Minwuia thermotolerans: one gene and its partner. The protein of the gene in region 2 interacts with the protein of the main gene of each other region in a pairwise test. Links are inferred from orthologs where the notes say so. Each region holds a gene or a part of one and is shown on either strand. Other genes may lie near its edges. The genes, in order: ligA and leuS.

Evidence for each region.
Region 1: the proteins of leuS (region 2) and ligA interact in binary tests that used the Escherichia coli proteins (3 or more experiments, as listed by UniProt). The link is inferred for Minwuia thermotolerans from one-to-one orthologs.

What each region holds. Positions count from the first base shown.
Region 1 is NZ_PIGG01000026.1:24,228-32,874, reverse strand. What follows is about bases 2,643-5,642. They hold ligA (NAD-dependent DNA ligase LigA), read right to left. Parts: upstream 5,181-5,642; coding sequence 3,105-5,180; downstream 2,643-3,104. Other genes in these bases: recN (DNA repair protein RecN), read right to left, coding at 5,177-5,642; CWC60_RS05840 (SMP-30/gluconolactonase/LRE family protein), read left to right, coding at 2,643-2,919. In the rest of the region: pnp (polyribonucleotide nucleotidyltransferase), read left to right, coding at 1-1,958; more of CWC60_RS05840, read left to right, coding at 2,065-2,642; more of recN, read right to left, coding at 5,643-6,844; CWC60_RS05825 (outer membrane protein assembly factor BamD), read right to left, coding at 6,857-7,708; CWC60_RS05820 (helix-turn-helix domain-containing protein), read left to right, coding at 7,883-8,290; lpxC (UDP-3-O-acyl-N-acetylglucosamine deacetylase), read right to left, coding at 8,330-8,647. UniProt on the Escherichia coli protein: DNA ligase that catalyzes the formation of phosphodiester linkages between 5'-phosphoryl and 3'-hydroxyl groups in double-stranded DNA using NAD as a coenzyme and as the energy source for the reaction.
Region 2 is NZ_PIGG01000015.1:96,658-105,429, reverse strand. The notes cover bases 5,590-8,714. They hold leuS (leucine--tRNA ligase), read right to left. Parts: upstream 8,371-8,714; coding sequence 5,809-8,370; downstream 5,590-5,808. Other genes in these bases: CWC60_RS03630 (DUF3576 domain-containing protein), read right to left, coding at 8,421-8,714; CWC60_RS03640 (hypothetical protein), read right to left, coding at 5,590-5,822. Outside these bases: tRNA uridine-5-carboxymethylaminomethyl(34) synthesis enzyme MnmG, read left to right, coding at 1-1,645; 16S rRNA (guanine(527)-N(7))-methyltransferase RsmG, read left to right, coding at 1,653-2,279; CWC60_RS03655 (ParA family protein), read left to right, coding at 2,281-3,084; CWC60_RS03650 (ParB/RepB/Spo0J family partition protein), read left to right, coding at 3,092-3,985; holA (DNA polymerase III subunit delta), read right to left, coding at 4,257-5,288; more of CWC60_RS03640, read right to left, coding at 5,301-5,589; more of CWC60_RS03630, read right to left, coding at 8,715-8,772.

The DNA of each region.
Region 1 (8,647 bases), on a different replicon or contig from region 2:
CGGGCAAGATCCCGGGCGGCTTCTTCAAGCGAGAGGGCCGGCCGGCCGACAGCGAGACGCTGACCAGCCGCCTGATCGACCGGCCCGTCCGGCCGCTGTTCGCCCCGGGCTTCAAGAACGAGACCCAGATCATCTGCACCGTGCTGCAGCACGATCTGGAGAATGAGCCCGACGTCGCCGCGATGGTGGGCGCCTCCGCGGCGCTGACCATTTCCGGCCTGCCTTTCATGGGCCCGCTGGGCGGCTGCCGCGTAGGCATGGTGGACGGCGAGTACGTGCTCAACCCCACACGCCAGCAGATGCCCGATTCGCGGCTCGACCTGGTCGTGGCCGGCACCGTCGACGCCGTCATGATGGTGGAATCGGAGGCCGACGAGCTCAGCGAGGACGAAATGCTGGGCGCGGTGATGTTCGGCCACAAGGCCTATCAGGAAGTCATCGACGCCATCATCGACCTGGCCGAGACGGCCGCGAAGGAGCCCTGGGCCCCGCCGCCGCCGCTCTACACCGACTCTCTGATGGAGCAGATCTCCGGCATCGCCCGCGACGATCTCGCCGCCGCCTACACGATCCGCGAGAAGACCGCCCGCCAGGACGCCGTCTCGGCGGCCAAGCAGAAGGTCAAGGACGCCCTGGCCGAACACGAGGAAGGCCGGCAGGCTGTCGGCGCCGCGCTCAAGGACCTCGAGAAGAACATCGTCCGCAACGGCATCCTGGACACCGGCAAGCGCATCGACGGCCGCGACACCCGCACGGTCCGCCCGATCGAATGCGAGGTCGGCATCCTGCCCCGCGCGCACGGTTCGGCGCTGTTCACCCGCGGCGAGACCCAGGCCCTGGTGGTCACCACACTGGGGACCGGCCAGGACGAGCAGATCATCGACGCGCTGGCCGGCGAAAGCCGCGAGCACTTCATGCTGCACTACAACTTCCCGCCCTATTCGGTGGGCGAGACCAGCTTCCGCCTGGGCCCGGGACGCCGGGAGATCGGCCACGGCAAGCTGGCCTGGCGGGCGGTGCATCCGCTGATGCCGTCGAAGACCGAGTTCCCCTACACCATCCGGATCGTTTCCGAGGTGACGGAATCCAACGGTTCTTCCTCGATGGCGACCGTCTGCGGCACCTCGCTTGCGATGATGGATGCGGGCGTGCCGCTGCGCCGCCCGGTCTCCGGCATCGCCATGGGCCTGATCCTGGAAGGCGATCGTCACGCCGTCCTGTCCGATATCCTCGGCGACGAGGATCATCTGGGCGACATGGATTTCAAGGTGGCCGGCACGTCGAAGGGCGTCACCTCGCTGCAGATGGACATCAAGATCGCGGGCATCACCGAGGAGATCATGAAGACCGCCCTCGGTCAGGCCAATGAGGGCCGCGCCCACATCCTGGACTGCATGTCCAAGGCGATCAGCGCAGGCCGCGAGGAGCTGAAGGAGACCGCTCCGCGCATCTCCGTGATCAAGGTTCCGACCGACAAGATCCGCGACGTCATCGGCACCGGCGGCAAGGTGATCCGGGAAATCACCGAGGTCACCGGCTGCAAGATCGACATCGACGACGACGGCACGGTGAAGGTGGCTTCCAGCGACGGCGACGCCGCGCAGAAGGCGCTGGACTGGATCCATTCCATCGTCGCGGAGCCGGAGCCCGGCGCGGTCTACAAGGGCAAGGTCGTGAAGATCATGGACTTCGGCGCCTTCGTGAACTTCTTCGGAAGTCGCGACGGCCTGGTCCATGTCTCCGAGATGCAGGAAGGCCGCACCGAGAAAGTGACCGACGTCGTCAACGAGGGCGATGAGGTCTACGTCAAGCTGCTGGAGGTCGACGACCGCGGCAAGGTGCGCCTGTCGATGCGCTATGTCGATCAGGAGACCGGCATCGAGAAGGAGGGCGTCGAGCCCCTGCCCCAGCGCGAGCGCTCGGGCGGCGGCGACCGCCGTCCCCGCCGGCGCGACTGACGCCACGGCCAGAACCGAACGGGAAACCCCGGAAGCGCCGCTTCCGGGGTTTTTCTTTGCCCGCTCCGACGCCCTCGCCCAGAATGCCGCGCGGGAGGAATGCGACATGAAGCAACTGGCGACGGGCTACGGCCTGATCGAGGCGCCGCTGTGGGATGCGGAACGCGGGCTGCTGTTCAGCGACGTTCAGAACGGCGGGGTTCACGCCCTGGGCCGTGACGGCGCGGTGACGACGCTTCTCCCCCACCGCCGCGGCATCGGCGGCATGGTCCATCATGCCGACGGCGGCGTGGTGGTCGGCGGACGCAACATCGCATTCAAGAGCTTCGACGGGACGCGCACGGAAATCCTGCTGGACAAGGACATCACCGAAACGGCCATCGGCTTCAACGACTTCACCACCGACGCGGCCGGCCGGCTTTTTGTCGGCTCGCTCGGCTTCCAGGTCTTCAGCGGCGATCCCGAACGGCCGGGACACCTCCATGTCATTCACCTGGATGGCACCGCCTCGACGGTTTCCGACGGCGTCATGCTGACCAACGGCATGGGCTTCTCGCCCGACGGCAAGCGGCTCTACCATTCGGACGCCCGGAAGAACATCGTCCGGGTCTACGATGTCGACGACGGCCGGGTCGGCGAGTGGTCGGTATTCGCCGAGTTCGAGGACGGTCATCCGGACGGGCTGTGCGTCGCCGAGGACGGCGCCGTCGTTGTCGCCGTCGCCTTCGGCGGCCGCGTCGCCGTGCTGGAGCCGGACGGGTCGCTGCGGGAAAGCCTCCGGGTTCCGCTGCCGATGGTCACCAGCGTGGCCTTCGGCGGTAACGATCTCCGCGATCTTTATGTGGTGACCGGCTCACGCGAGGGCCCGCACGAGAACTGCGGCAGCATCTATGTCACCGGCATCGGCGTCGCCGGCCTCGCGGTTCCGCCATGCCGGGTGCGGCTGCGCCGGAGCGACTAAACGGTCAACGGGACAGATCGATTCACCAAATTGCGGAACCGCCACTCACTCGGCGAGTCACCCCCGCCTCTGTGCGGGGGTTCGGAGCGGCTGCGCCGCAAGTCGATGATCCTGGCCGGATGCCCGCACGGGGGCGGGCATGACACCCAAGCGGCGGCGGCGATTCAATCAAACACCGGAACGCTTTAGCCTATAAGTTCCAGCCATTCCTGCTCGGTCAGGGTCGTGATGCCCAGTTCGGCGGCCTTCTTCGCCTTGGAGCCGGCCCCGGGGCCGGCGACGACGTAGTCGGTCTTCTTCGAGACCGAGCCGGAAACCTTTGCCCCCAACGATTCCGCACGGGCCTTGGCCTCGTCCCGGGTCATGGTTTCCAGCGTACCGGTGAACACCACGGTCTTGCCGGCGACCGCCGTGTCGCGCTTCGGCGCTTCGAAATCCGTGACCCGCACTTCCGCCAGCAGCGCGTCGAGAACCTCGCGGTTGTGCGGTTCGGCGGCGAACTCGGCCAGCGCGTCGGCGACAGTCGCGCCGATGCCGTCGATGGCGACCAGTTCCTGATAGGCCTCCGACTCCGGTCCTTCCGCCGCCGCCCTTGCAGCCGCCAGAAGGTCGTCGAGCCTGAGATAGTTGGTCGCCAGCACGCGCGCGGTCTGCTGGCCCACATGGCGGATGCCGAGGGCGAACAGGAAACGGTCCAGGCCGATCTCGCGGCGTTCCTCGATGGCGGCGAACAGGTTCCGCACCGATGTCGCGCCGAAGCCCTCGCGTTCCTCCAGCTTCAATTCCCCGTTGCGCCCGGGCAAGGTGAAGATGTCCGCAGGGGCTCGGATCACGCCTTCCTGAAAGAACATCTCGATCTGCCGCGTGCCCAGACCTTCGATGTCGAAGGCGTTGCGGGAGACGAAGTGCTTGAGCCGCTCCACCGCCTGGGCGGGGCAGATCAGTCCGCCGGTGCAGCGGCGCACCACGTCGAGCTGGCCGTCGGCGCGCACGTCGCGGGCGGCGTGGCTGCCGCAGGCCGGGCAGGTCTCGGGAAACTCGTAGGGCTTCGCGTCCCCGGGCCGCTTGTCCTCGACCACGCCCAGGATCTGCGGGATCACGTCCCCGGCGCGCTGCAGGATCACCGTGTCGCCGATACGGACGTCCTTGCGGGCGATCTCGTCCTCGTTGTGGAGCGTCGCGTTGGAGACCACGACACCGCCGACGGTCACCGGCTCCAGCCGCGCCACCGGCGTCAGCGCGCCCGTTCGGCCAACCTGGATGTCGATGCCCTTCAGCACCGTCATGGCCTTTTCGGCCGGAAACTTGTGGGCGATGGCGAATCGCGGGCTGCGGCTGACATAGCCGAGCCGGTCCTGCCAGTCGAGGCGGTCGACCTTGTAGACGACGCCGTCGATGTCGTAGTCGAGTTCCCCGCGCCCGGCCTCGATCTCCCGGTAGAGCGCCATGATCTCGTCGATGCCGTGGCAGATGCGCGTCAGCGGATTGATGGTGAAGCCCCAGCCTTCGAGCGCCGCCAGCACGCCGGACTGGGTGTCGGCGGGCAGGGCCGAGACCTCCCCCCAGGAATAGGCGAAGAAGGCGAGTTTCCGGTTCGCCGTGACCGAAGCGTCGATCTGGCGGAGCGAGCCGGCCGCCGCATTGCGCGGATTGGCGTAGATCTGCCGCCCCGCCTCAGCCTGGGCGCGGTTCAGCTCGGCGAAGGCCGTCTTCGACATGTAGACCTCGCCGCGCACCTCGAAGACATCCGGCGCGCCGTTCGGCAACTCGTTCGGAATGTCGCCCACGGTGCGGATATTGGCGGTGACGTCCTCGCCCTCATAGCCGTCGCCGCGCGTTGCGCCGGTGACCAGCCGCCTCTTCTCGTAGCGGAGCGAGGCCGACAGCCCGTCGATCTTGGGCTCGGCGTTGAGCGCGATTTCCGTTTCGGCGTCGAGGTTGAGAAACCGGCGCACGCGCTGGATGAAGTCGGCGACGTCCTCTTCGGAAAAGGCGTTGCCCAGCGAGAGCATGGGCCGGGCGTGCGTCACCTTGCCGAAGCCGGAGGCCGGCGCCGCGCCCACGCTCTGCGTCGGGCTGTCCGGGGTCACGAGGTCCGGATGCTCCGCCTCCAGTTCCTCCAGACGCGCGCGCAGCCGGTCGTATTCGGCGTCCGTGACCGTCGGCGCATCCTCCTGGTAATAGCGGCGGTCGTGTTCGCGGATCTGCTTCACCAGCCCGGCGTGCTCCTCGCGCGCTTCGATCGGCGCCTTGTCGCTCATGGCTGCCTCCCGCTCAGCAGCTTGTCGGCGGCGGCGCGCGCTTCCGCGGTGATCTCAGCGCCGGAAAGCATCCGCGCGATCTCCTCGCGCCGTTCGCCGCTTTCCAGCCGGACAACGCGCGTCGTGGCGCGGTCGGAGACGTCCTTGGCGATCAGCCACTGCCGCCCCGCGCGCGCGGCGACCTGCGGACTGTGGGTGACGACCAGAACCTGGAAGCGCCCGGCGAGACGTTGCAGCCGCTCGCCCACGGCGTCGGCCGTCGCGCCGCCGACGCCTCGGTCGACCTCGTCGAAGATCAGCACCGGCGCATCGCCCGAACCGGCCAGCACCACCTTCAGCGCCAGCATGAAACGCGAGAGTTCGCCCCCCGAAGCGATCTTCGCGATCGGGCCGGGCTCCGCGCCCGGATTGGTGGCGACCTCGAAGCGCACCTGATCGGCGCCCTGCGCGCCCCAGTCCTGCTCCCCCAGCGGCGCGACGCCGGTCAGGAACCGCGCCCCGCCCATTCGAAGGGGCTCGAGTTCGCCGCGAACCGCCTCATCCAGCCGGCCGGCCGCTTCGCGGCGCGCGGCCGACAGCGTCTCCGCCGCCGCAAGATAGGTCTCCCGCGCTGCCTGTGCTTCGCTGGCCAGCCGCTCGATGTCCCGGCCGCCGCCTTCGATCGCGGCGAGCTGGCTGCGGTAGCGTTCCAGCAGTTCCGGGAGACCGGCCGCTTCGACCCGGTGCTTGCGCGCCGCGCCGCGCAGCGCGAACAACCGCTCATCGACGCGCTCCAGTTCGCCCGGTTCCGCGTCCAGATCGGCCGCCACGGCGGAAATCGCGTTCACCGCCTCATCGGCCTCCACCGCCGCCCGCGCCAGTGCGTCGAGCGCCGCCTCCAGCCGTCCCGCGGCCCGGTCCCGCACCCGGTCCAGGGCGCGTTCGGCGGCGCGCAGGCGGGAGGCCACACCGCCTTCGTCCTCCAATGCGCCGACCGCGTCGGAGACCGCCTCGGCGATCTTCTCCACCTGCATCAGGAAACCGCGGCGCTCGGCCAGCCGCTCCTCCTCACCGGGCTCCGGCGCCAGCTCCTCCAGCTCGGCCAGGGCGTGTTCAAGGAAGTCCTGCTCCGCCCGCGCCTTCTCGACTTCCGCGACGCGCGCGGCGTGTGCCTTCTCCAGCCGCCGCCACTCGGCGTGCGTCCGCGCGACGGCCGCCAGGCGGGCGTCGTTGCCCGCAAAGCGGTCCAGAATGCCACGATGGTTGGCCGTCTTCATCAGCCCGACCTCCGCCGCCTGCCCATGTACCTCGACAATGGTTTCGCCCAGCCGCGCGAGGAAGCCCACGCTGACCGGCTGGTCGTTGACGAAGGCCCGGCTGCGGCCGTCCGCCGACAGGGTGCGGCGGACGATGAGTTGGTCCTCGGGCTCGATTTCCTGTTCGCGCAACAGTTCCTGCGCGGGATGATCGCCGGGAAGCTCGAAGACGGCGATCACTGCGCCGCGGTCGGCGCCGGAGCGGACCAGCCGGCCTTCGGCGCGCTGGCCGATGGCGAGGCCCAGGGAATCGAGCAGGATGGACTTGCCAGCGCCGGTCTCACCGGTCAGCGCGCAAAGGCCGCCGGCCAGATCGATATCCAGCCGGTCGAAGACGACGATGTCACGAATCGAGAGCGACCGGAGCATCGCCCATATACATCAGAAAATGCTGTTCCAGACCTGCGAAATCCAGGAGCCCTCGCTGGGCTCCGGCTCCAGGTCCTCGCCCTGGAGCATGGCATAGGAGTCCCGATACCACTGACTCTGCGGGTAATTGTGGCCCAGCACGGCCGCGGTCGCCTGCGCCTCGTCGGTCACGCCGAGGGACAGATAGGATTCGACCAGCCGATGCAGCGCCTCGGGCGTGTGGCTGGTGGTCTGGAACTGCTCCACGACATTGCGGAACCGGTTGATGGCCGCGACGTAGTGACCGCGCTGCAGGTAATAGCGGCCGACCGTCATCTCCTTGCCCGCCAGATGATCGCGGGTCAGCGCCAGCTTGGCCTGGGCATCCTGAGCGTAGGCCGAGCGCGGATAACGCTGGAGAACCTCCTGCAACTTGTTCAGCGCCTCGCGCGTGCGGCCCTGGTCGCGCTCCACATCGGCGATCTGCTCGTAGTTGGAGACCGCGATCATGTAGTGGGCATAGGGCGTGTCCTTGCTGCCCGGATGCAGGCGAATGAAGCGTTCGGCCGCGCCGATGGCGAGGTCGTAATCGTTGGTCATGTAATAGGAAAAGATCGCCATGATCTGCGCCTTGGTGGCCCAGACCGAATAGGGATACTGCCGCTCGACCAGATCGAAGCCGGCCGCCGCCTGTTCGTACTCCTCCGCCACGAGCGCATCGAGCGCGCTGTTGTAGAGCACTTCGACCGGGGGTTCCGGGGCCGGCTGCGCGCTGGCGACCGGAGTCTCGTCCTCGCCGCCCGAGCAGCCGGCGAGAAACGCGGCAAGCAGGGTCAGCAGCGTCAGCGCGCCCAGTGAGCGCACGATCGGAAATCTGGAGTCCATGAGGGCTTATTCTCACGACGGATGAGCGAAATCAAGCGGCCCCGAGCCCGTCCGCGCGCCGTAGCGGAAGACGGCACGGGACTTGAAGCTTGAGGCTGCGGACCAGACGCCGACCGAGCCCGGCCGGAGCCGAAGTCCCCAACTGGATCACAATTGGTGACAGGGAGAGACCAAATGCAACACGACCGAAGCGTCGACCGGCATGTCGGGGAGCGGATCCGCAGCCGCAGGGCCGAACTGGGCCTGACGCAGCACGATCTGGCGTCGACCCTGGGCATCTCCTACCAGCAGGTTCAGAAATACGAGACCGGGTCCAATCGCGTCAGTGCGGGACGGCTCTATGATCTCTCCCGGCGGCTCGGCTGCCATGTCGGATATTTCTTCGACGGGCTGGAACCCTCCACCGTGATGCCGGAACTCGGTCATGGCGGTCAGAACCGGACCACGATCGAACTGGCGCGCAATTTCAATCGCCTGCCGACCGGCACCGTGAAGGGCGCGATCAGCAGCCTGGTGCGCGCGCTGGCCGATGGCGAGGAAACCAGCATCCAGGCGGCGGCCCACCGGATCGCGGCGGAATAGCCGCACCGCAGCAATGCCAGTCTGAAGGGATGCCGACGGTCAGTCGGCGGCGTCGACCAGCCTGAGTTCTTCCCAGTCAGCCGTTTCCTGTTCGATGGCGTAGTTGGCCCGGTCCGCGAACAGGGCCTTCAGCAACCGGTTGTTGAGCCCGTGACCAGCGCGTTCGCCGTGATAGGCGCCGACGATGCGATGGCCCGCGGTATAGAGATCGCCAATCGCGTCGAGCGCCTTGTGGCGCACGCTCTCGTCCTCGTAGCGCAGCCCCTCGGGATTCAGCACCTTGTCGCCCTGCACCACGACAGCGTTGTCCAGCGAACCGCCCTTGGCGAGTCCGGCCGCCCACATCCCCTCGATCTC
Region 2 (8,772 bases):
CCGTCTGCTCAACCGTTCGAAGGGACCGGCGGTGCGGGGACCGCGGGCCCAGAGCGACCGCGCCCTCTACAGGGCGGCGATGCAGCGCGCCCTGGCCGAACAGGCGAATCTCACCATCCACGAGGCCGGGGCCGAGGACCTGATCCTGGAGGACCGGGGCGGGACCGCGCCGGGCGTCGCGGGCGTGGTCACCGACCGCGGCGAACGGCTCCGCGCGGGCCGGGTGATTCTCACCACGGGGACCTTCCTGCGCGGCCTGATCCATCTCGGCGAGAAGAACTGGCCCGCCGGAAGGGCGGGGGAGGCGCCGGCCGTGGGCCTGGCCGCCACGCTCGACCGGCTGGGCTTCCGCCTCGGGCGGCTGAAGACGGGCACGCCGCCCAGGCTCGACCGCCGCAGCATCGACTACGCCGCGCTGGAGGCGCAGCCGGGCGACGAGCCGCCCGTGCCCTTCTCCTGGATGACGGCGCGGATCGCGACGCCGCAGCTGCCCTGTCACATCACCGAGACGACGCCGGAAGCTCACGCGATCATCCGCGCCAATCTCGCGCGCTCGCCGATGTATTCGGGCCGGATCGAGTCGGCGGGGCCGCGCTACTGCCCCTCGATCGAGGACAAGGTGGTCCGCTTCGCCGACCGGGACCGCCACCAGATCTTCCTGGAGCCCGAGGGCCTGGAAAGCGATCTGGTCTACCCGAACGGCATCTCGACCTCGCTGCCGGAGGATGTGCAGCGCGCCATGATCGCGGTCCTACCGGGGCTGGCGAAGGCGCGCATCGTCCGCCCCGGCTACGCCATCGAATACGATTTCGTGGACCCGCGGGAGCTGCATCCGAGCCTCGAGGCCCGACGCGTGGTCGGACTCTATCTCGCCGGTCAGATCAACGGTACGACCGGCTATGAGGAGGCGGCCGGGCAGGGCCTGCTGGCCGGTCTCAACGCCGCCCGCGACGCGTCCGGCCAGCCGCCGGTGATTCTCGGCCGCGCGGACGCCTATATCGGGGTGATGATCGACGATCTGGTGACCCGCGGCGCTACCGAGCCCTATCGCATGTTCACCTCGCGCGCCGAATATCGCCTGACGCTCCGCGCCGACAACGCCGACCAGCGCCTGACCGAACTCGGCATCGAAGCGGGTGTCGTCGGCGGTGAGCGCGCGGCCATGTTCCGCGCGCGGATGGGGGAACTGGACAATGCCCGCACGATGATGGCGGAGCGCAGCCTGACCCCGCCCGAAGCGCAGCGCCACGGCCTCTCGGTCAACGCCGACGGCCAGCGGCGCAGCGCCATGGACCTGCTGCGCTACCCGTCGATCGCATTCGCGGACCTGGCCCGCATCTGGCCGGAGCTGGCCGGCATCGCGCCTGGCATCGTCGAGCAGCTCGAGATCGACGCCGTCTATGCCGGCTATCTCGACCGGCAGCAGGCGGATATCCGCGCCTTCCGCAAGGACGAGGCCGTGGCCCTCCCGGCGGATCTCGACTATGGCGCCATCGCCGGCCTGTCCAACGAGATGAAGGAAAAGCTGTCCGCGGCCCGGCCGTCCACCATCGGCCAGGCGGGCCGGATCCCGGGCGTGACCCCGGCGGCCCTGTCGCTGGTCCTGGCCCAGCTGCGCAAGGGCGCGCGCGCGGCGGCGGGCTGAGGGGCCGATGGACGCAGACGGCTTCGCGGCCCGCACCGGTGTTTCACGTGAAACAGTCGAGCGTCTGGAGATCTATGCCGCGCAGCTGCGGCGCTGGAACCGGGCGATCAATCTCGTCGCTCCGAAGACCCTGGACACGATCTGGTCGCGCCACTTCCTGGACTCCTGGCAGCTTCTCGAGATCGCCGGCGGGGCCGGCGGCGCGGGCGGGCGCTGGTACGACCTGGGCAGCGGGGGCGGATTTCCGGGCCTCGTGCTGGCCGCCTGCGGCCTCAAGGGCGTGACGCTGATCGAATCGGACCGCCGCAAGGCCACTTTCCTGCGTGAGACGGCGCGGGCGATGGAGGTCGCGGCGGCGATCCACGCCGAGCGGATCGAGGATCTCGACCTGCCGCCGGCGGACACGATCACGGCCCGCGCGCTGGCGCCGCTGCCGAAACTGATCGATCTGTCGGCGCATCTGCGCGGGCCACATACGCGCTGCCTGTTCCTCAAGGGCCAAGATGTAGAGAGTGAGTTGACTGCGGCTACGAAATATTGGAAATTCACTTTCTCCAGGCACCGAAGCCTCAGCGACAAGCGCGGGACGGTGCTGGTCATGGAGGAGCTGACGCGCCGTGACGATCCAGCATGACATCAAGGCCCAGGCCTCCCGCCGCCCGCGCACGCTGGCGGTGGTGAACCAGAAGGGCGGGGTCGGCAAGACGACGACCGCCATCAATCTCGGCACCGCCCTCGCGGCGGTCGGCCGTTCGGTGCTGATCGTCGATCTCGACGCCCAGGGCAACGCCTCGACCGGGCTCGGCATCGACCGCGACCGCCGCCGTACCAGCAGCTATCACGTGCTCGTCGACGCGGCCGCCGCCAGGGACGCAATCGTACCGTCGGACGTACCGCGCCTGGACATCATGCCGGCCTCGGTAGAACTGAGCGGCTCGGAGCTGGAGCTGATCGAGCTGCCGGAGCCGCAGCTGCGCCTGCGGCATGCGCTCGCCGCCCTACCGGCGAAATACGACTATGTGCTGATCGACTGCCCGCCCTCGCTCAATCTGGTGACGGTCAACGCCATGGCCGCGGCCGAGGCGGTGCTGGTGCCGCTGCAGTGCGAGTTCTTCGCCCTGGAGGGTCTGAGCCAGCTCATGTCGACGATCGACCGCGTGAAGCGTACCCTGAACCCGGAACTGGAGATCCAGGGAATCGTGCTCACCATGTTCGACCGCCGCAACAATCTCTCCGAGCAGGTCGCCGAGGATGTCCGCCGCCACATGGGGGCGAAGGTCTACGACGCGGTGATCCCGCGCAATGTCCGCATCTCGGAGGCGCCGTCCTATGGCCGCCCGGCCCTGCTCTACGACTACCGCTGCGCCGGCAGCCAGGCCTATATCCGCCTCGCCGGCGAACTCATCCGGCGCGAACGCGCCCGCACCGCCGCGGCCTGAAGCGCGCATGTCGGACCAGAACGAACCGCCGCGCCGGCCCGGCAACAGGGGCCTCGGACGGGGCCTGTCCGCCTTGCTGGGCGAGGCCTCGCAGGCCGATGACGAGACCCTGCAGCGCGCCCGCAGCATCCGCACCATGCCCGTCGAGCGGCTGCGGCCGGGGCGCTATCAGCCGCGTCAGAGCTTCGACGACAAGGAGATGCGCTCGCTGGTGGAATCGATCCGCCGCCAGGGCATCCTGCAGCCGATTCTGGTGCGCCGCGACCGTGACGAGCCCGAACTGTTCGAGATCGTCGCCGGCGAACGGCGCTGGCGGGCCGCCCAGGCGGCGCAGCTGCACGAGATCCCGGTGGTGGTCCGCGACCTGTCCGATGAGGACGCGCTGCGCATCGCCCTGGTCGAGAACATCCAGCGTCAGGATCTCAATCCGCTGGAGGAGGCCGAGGGCTATCGCCGGCTGATGCAGGAGTTCGGCCACGGCCAGACCGAGATCGCCGAGGCGGTGGGCAAGAGCCGCAGCCATGTCGCCAACGCCATCCGGCTGCTCGGCCTGCCGGACCGGATCAAGTCATACCTGCGCGAGGGCAAGCTGACCGCCGGCGCGGCGCGGGCCGTACTGACCGCCGAGGACCCGGTAGGTCTGGCGCAGGAGATCGTCGAACGCGGCCTCAATGTGCGCGAGGCGGAGGCCATCCGCCGCAAGGTCACGAAAGCGGCGGGCGACGCGCCGCCGCGCGCGCCGAAGGACGCCGACACGGCGGCCCTGGAGCAGAGCCTGCGCGAGGCCCTTGGCCTGGCGGTGGATGTGCGCCACAAGGGCCGGAAGGGTGGAGAAGTGCGGATTTCCTACCGTTCCCTGGAACAGCTCGACGAGATCTGCCGGCGCCTGACGCGTCATTGATCCGGGGTCCGGGCGGACCGCCCGGCTGCCCCGGACCGATTCAGCAACTGTTTGAATCTCCTGGCGTCCTGGGGCTTGACCCCAGGACCCAGTCCTTCGGTTCGCTGGCCCTTGGATCAAGTCCAGGGGCGACAGCGCATATTGGTTCAATCAACTATCGGATCACGCCAGGTCATACCCGTCCACGGTCGCCGATCAGCCGGTCCTTCCGGCCCTCCGGCAGGGCGGAAACGCGGCATCCGCCATGCCCGCCCGACGGGGTGCGGCGGCCCTACCGCGAAGCGGGACGGTGCAGGGCGGCGGCGCCGAGACGCAGCAGCAGGTTGCGGCAGACGATGCGGTCGTCGGCGTCTCCGCCGCGCATGTCGATATCGGCCTCGATGCAGAGCCGGCGGGCGAGGGCGCGCTTGCGCGACGGCCAGAGCCCGAGCTGGCGGCGGAAGGCGGCCTGGCGGTCCTTCGGCCCCAGGCGCAGCGCCCCCACCGCCTGGTCGGTGGATTTGCCCTGTTCCATCTGGGCGTCGGCCTCGTCGAACTTCTCGATATGCCGCGCCAGCGAGAGCGTCACCAGCATCGCCGGCGTCTTTTCCGCCAGGCTCTTGTCCAGCAGGGCCAGCGCGTCCGCCGTGCGGCCCTCGAAGGCGGCGAAGGCGATGGCGTCGAAACCGACCGCCGACTGGTCGCCCAGCACGGCGGCGACATCGGGCTCGGTCACGGGGCTGTCGTCGCCCAGCTTGTAGGTGGCGAGCGTCTCCAGCATCTGCCGGTTGGCCTGACGGTCGGGCCCCAGGCGCCGCGCAATCATGGCCCGCGCCGCCGGATCGACGCGCAGGCCCGAAAGCGCCTCGCCGATCAGCCGGTCCAGATCCTGCGCGCCGTCCGGATAGCAGGGCAGGGCGACCGCGGCCTTGCTGTCCTTCGCCAGCTTGCGCAGGCGGTTGGAAGGCTTGATGTCGCCGGCCTCGAAGATCACCGCGGCCGCGTCGGGCGGGGTTTCGAACAGGGCCGCCGCCGCCGCGCCCACGGCGGCCTGGCCGGCGTCGGCGACGCGGATCACCCGCTCGCCGCCGAACATGCCGATCTGGTTCGTCTCGTCGGACAGCCGCGAGGGGTCGTCAGACAGCATGTCGGCGTCCAGCCGCACGATCTGGAAGGGGTCGGGGTTGTCGCCCAGCAGGCGCTTCGCGATCCGCTCCGCGCGTTCCCGCACCAGTCCGGTATCAGGGCCATAGATGACGAAGAGCCGGTGCGGCCAGTCGGGCCCGCCCAGATAGCGGTCGACCTCCCAGGGCTTGACCTCCACGGGGCGCCGCTCTCAGTTGCGGGTGAAGTGGAAGAGCAGCCGCGTGCGGATGGCCTGGCCGACCAGCCGGCCCGCCTGTTCCGAGGCCTCGCGGCCCGCGATCAGCGTGGCGTACTCGTCATCGACGACGTTGTAGGAGACCGTGCGGCGCTCGGAACCGCTGTCCAGCACGCTCTCCCGGTCGGCGGCGAGCAGCCACCAGTGACCGGTCAGGCTGACATTGATGCGCGAGACGGTCTCGTCGGCCTGGATGCCGGCGCTTTCGCGATCTTCCAGCACCTCGAGACGGAGAAAATGTTCCGGGTCGGCGGGCTTGTCCGGCGCGCCGAGGGCGTCGAGCAGGGCGTTGCGGGTGGCGAAGGCGGCGTTGCCCTTCTGCTCCTGCACCTCGAGGCGGGAGAGCGGGCCGCGCACATCGCCTGCGCCGCCGGGCGCATAGACCGGCTGGAATCCGCAGCCCGCCAGCGCCAGCGCGCCGAGCGCCAGGGCGGCGAGGGCACCCCGCCGGGCGATGCGGCGCTCAGACGACGACATTGACGATCCGGTTCGGCACCACCACCACCTTGCGCACGGTCCTGCCCTCCATGGCGCGCTGCACGTTCGGCTCGGCCAGCGCCGCGGCTTCCACCTCGGCCGGATCGGCGTCGCGGGCCATGTTGATCACCGCGCGCTTCCTCCCCTTCACCTGAACGGCGATGGCGACGGTCTCCTGGCGCACCAGGGCCGGATCCGCCTCGGGCCAGGGCGCGTCGACGATCATGCCGTCATGACCCAACGCCGACCAGCATTCTTCGGCCAGGTGCGGGGTCATGGGCGCCATCAGCCGCACGATGGTTTCCACGGCGAAGCGCCGAGCGGCCCGGTCGGCCGGGCTGTCGCCGCCGGTCTTCTCGATCTCGTTGGCCAGTTCGTGGACGCGGGCGACGCCGCGGTTGAAATGGAACTTCTCCAGATCGCCGGTGAAGCCGTCGATGGCGCGGTGCGCGGCGCGGACGAGGTCGTGACCGGGGTCCGGCGCCCCGGCGTCGCCGGCGGCGGCGGCGCGGACCAGCCGCCAGACCCGCTGCAGGAAGCGCCAGGCGCCGTTGGCGCCCTCGTCCGACCATTCCAGATCGCGGTCGGGCGGGCTGTCGGAGAGCATGAACCAGCGTGCGGTATCGGCGCCGAAGCGGTCGATGATGGCGCCCGGGTCGACGGTGTTGTTGCGCGACTTGCTCATCTTCTCCAGTGCGCCCTCGGTCACCGGCTCGCCGGTTTCCACATGCCGCCAGGCGCCGTCGGCGCCCTTCTCCACCTCGGAGGGATAGAGCCAGCGCCCGTCCGCCGCGCGGTAGGTCCGGTGCACGACCATGCCCTGCGTGAACAGGCCCGCAAAGGGCTCGGACAGATCCGTATGACCGGTCGCGGTCATGCCGCGCATGAAGAAGCGGGAATAGAGCAGGTGCAGGATCGCGTGCTCGATGCCGCCGATATACTGATCGACCGGCAGCCAGTAGTCGGCGTCGGCGCGGCGCACGGGCTCGGTCCCGGCGTCGGCGCTGGCGAAGCGCGCGAAGTACCACGACGAATCGACGAAGGTGTCCATCGTGTCGGTTTCGCGTTCGGCGTCCGCGCCGCAGGCGGGGCAGGCGACGTGCTTCCAGGTCGGGTGGCGGTCCAGCGCGTTGCCGGGCTTGTCGAAGGTCACGTCCATGGGCAGCTCGACGGGAAGCTGCTCCGCCGGCGCCGGCACGACGCCGCAGGACGGGCAGTGGATCACCGGGATCGGGCAGCCCCAGTAGCGCTGGCGGCTGAGGCCCCAGTCGCGCAGGCGGAAGTTGACCGTGCGTTCCCCGCGGCCGGCCTGTTCCATCCGGCTGGCGACGGCGTCCTTGCCTTCCTCGATGCCCAGGCCGTCCAGGAAATCCGAATTGATCAGCCGCCCTTCGCCGGTGAAGGCCGTGTTGCCGACCTCGAAATCCGCCGGATCGGCGTCCGGGGGGCAGACGACGGGGATCACGGGCAGGCCGTATTTGCGCGCGAAATCCAGGTCGCGCTGGTCATGGGCCGGACAGCCGAAGATCGCGCCGGTGCCGTAGTCCATCAGGATGAAGTTGGCGATGTAGACCGGCAGGGTCTGGCCCTCGACGAAGGGGTGCCGGACCCGCAGGCCCGTGTCGAAGCCGCGCTTCTCGGCGCGCTCCAGCTCCTCCTCGGAGGTGCCCATGCGCCGGCATTCCTCGACGAAGGCGGCCGCCTCGGCGTTCGCCGCCGCCGCCTGCTGCGCCAGCGGATGCTCGGCGGCGACCGCCATGAAGCTGGCGCCGAAGATGGTGTCGGGGCGGGTGGTGTAGACCGTGAGGCCTTCCGCCGGGCCGCCGCCCGCGAAATCGAAGGTCATGCGCAGACCCTCCGACCGGCCGATCCACTGGGTCTGCATGGCGCGGACGCGGTCCGGCCAGCGCTCCAGGTTCGACAGTTCGGCCAGCAGATCCTCGGCGTAGCGGGTGATGCGGAAGAACCACTGGGTCAGCCGGCGCTTCTCCACCGGCGCACCCGAGCGCCAGCCCTTGCCGTCGATCACCTGCTCGTTGGCCAGCACGGTGTGGTCGACCGGATCCCAGTTGACCCAGCTTTCCCGGCGATAGACCAGATCCTGCTTCAGGAAGTCCAGGAACAGCTTCTGCTGGTGGCGGTAATAGTCCGCGTCGCAGGTGGCGAATTCCCTGGACCAGTCCAGGCTGAGGCCCATGGACTTCAGCTCCGCCTTCATGTTGGCGATGTTCTGATAGGTCCATTCCGCGGGATGCACCTTCTGGTCGCGCGCGGCGTTCTCCGCCGGCAGGCCGAAGGCGTCCCAGCCCATGGGGTGAAGCACGTTGAAGCCGCGGGCGCGCTTGTAGCGTGCGACCACGTCGCCCAGCGTGTAGTTGCGCACATGGCCCATGTGGATGCGCCCCGACGGATAGGGAAACATCTCCAGCACGTAATACTTCTCGCGCGACGTGTCGGTCGCGGCGCGGAAGCACTGGCCGTTCTCCCAAGCGGCCTGCCAGCGCGGCTCGACCTCGGCGGGATTGTATCTCTCGTTGATCTCGGTCATGCGTTCGGGAACTGAAGAAGCGGAAGGGATGGGCGCCCCGGACGGGGGCTTCAGAGACTGCCGGACTCCTGGCGCAGCACCAGGGCGCGGGCCAGGATCGAATCCACCAGGTTGGTCGGCACCGCCGGCGAGACCGGCACCTCGCGCCAGTTGCCGGCGTCGTCCAGTTCCTGGCGCTCCATCGTCAGTTCCATGGATTCGGCCCGCAGCGCGCGTGATGAAAATGCCACGTCGGCGCGGAATCTTTCGGTGGGTGCGCCGGGCGGAATGTACCATCCGGTCTCGATCACGCCGGCCAGATCGTCGAGCTCGAGGATCGGCATGAAGCCGATGGTTTCCAGCGTCGCCTGCCACATGAACGGATTGGCCGGCGCCGCTTCCGAACCTGCGGCTCCGCCGCCG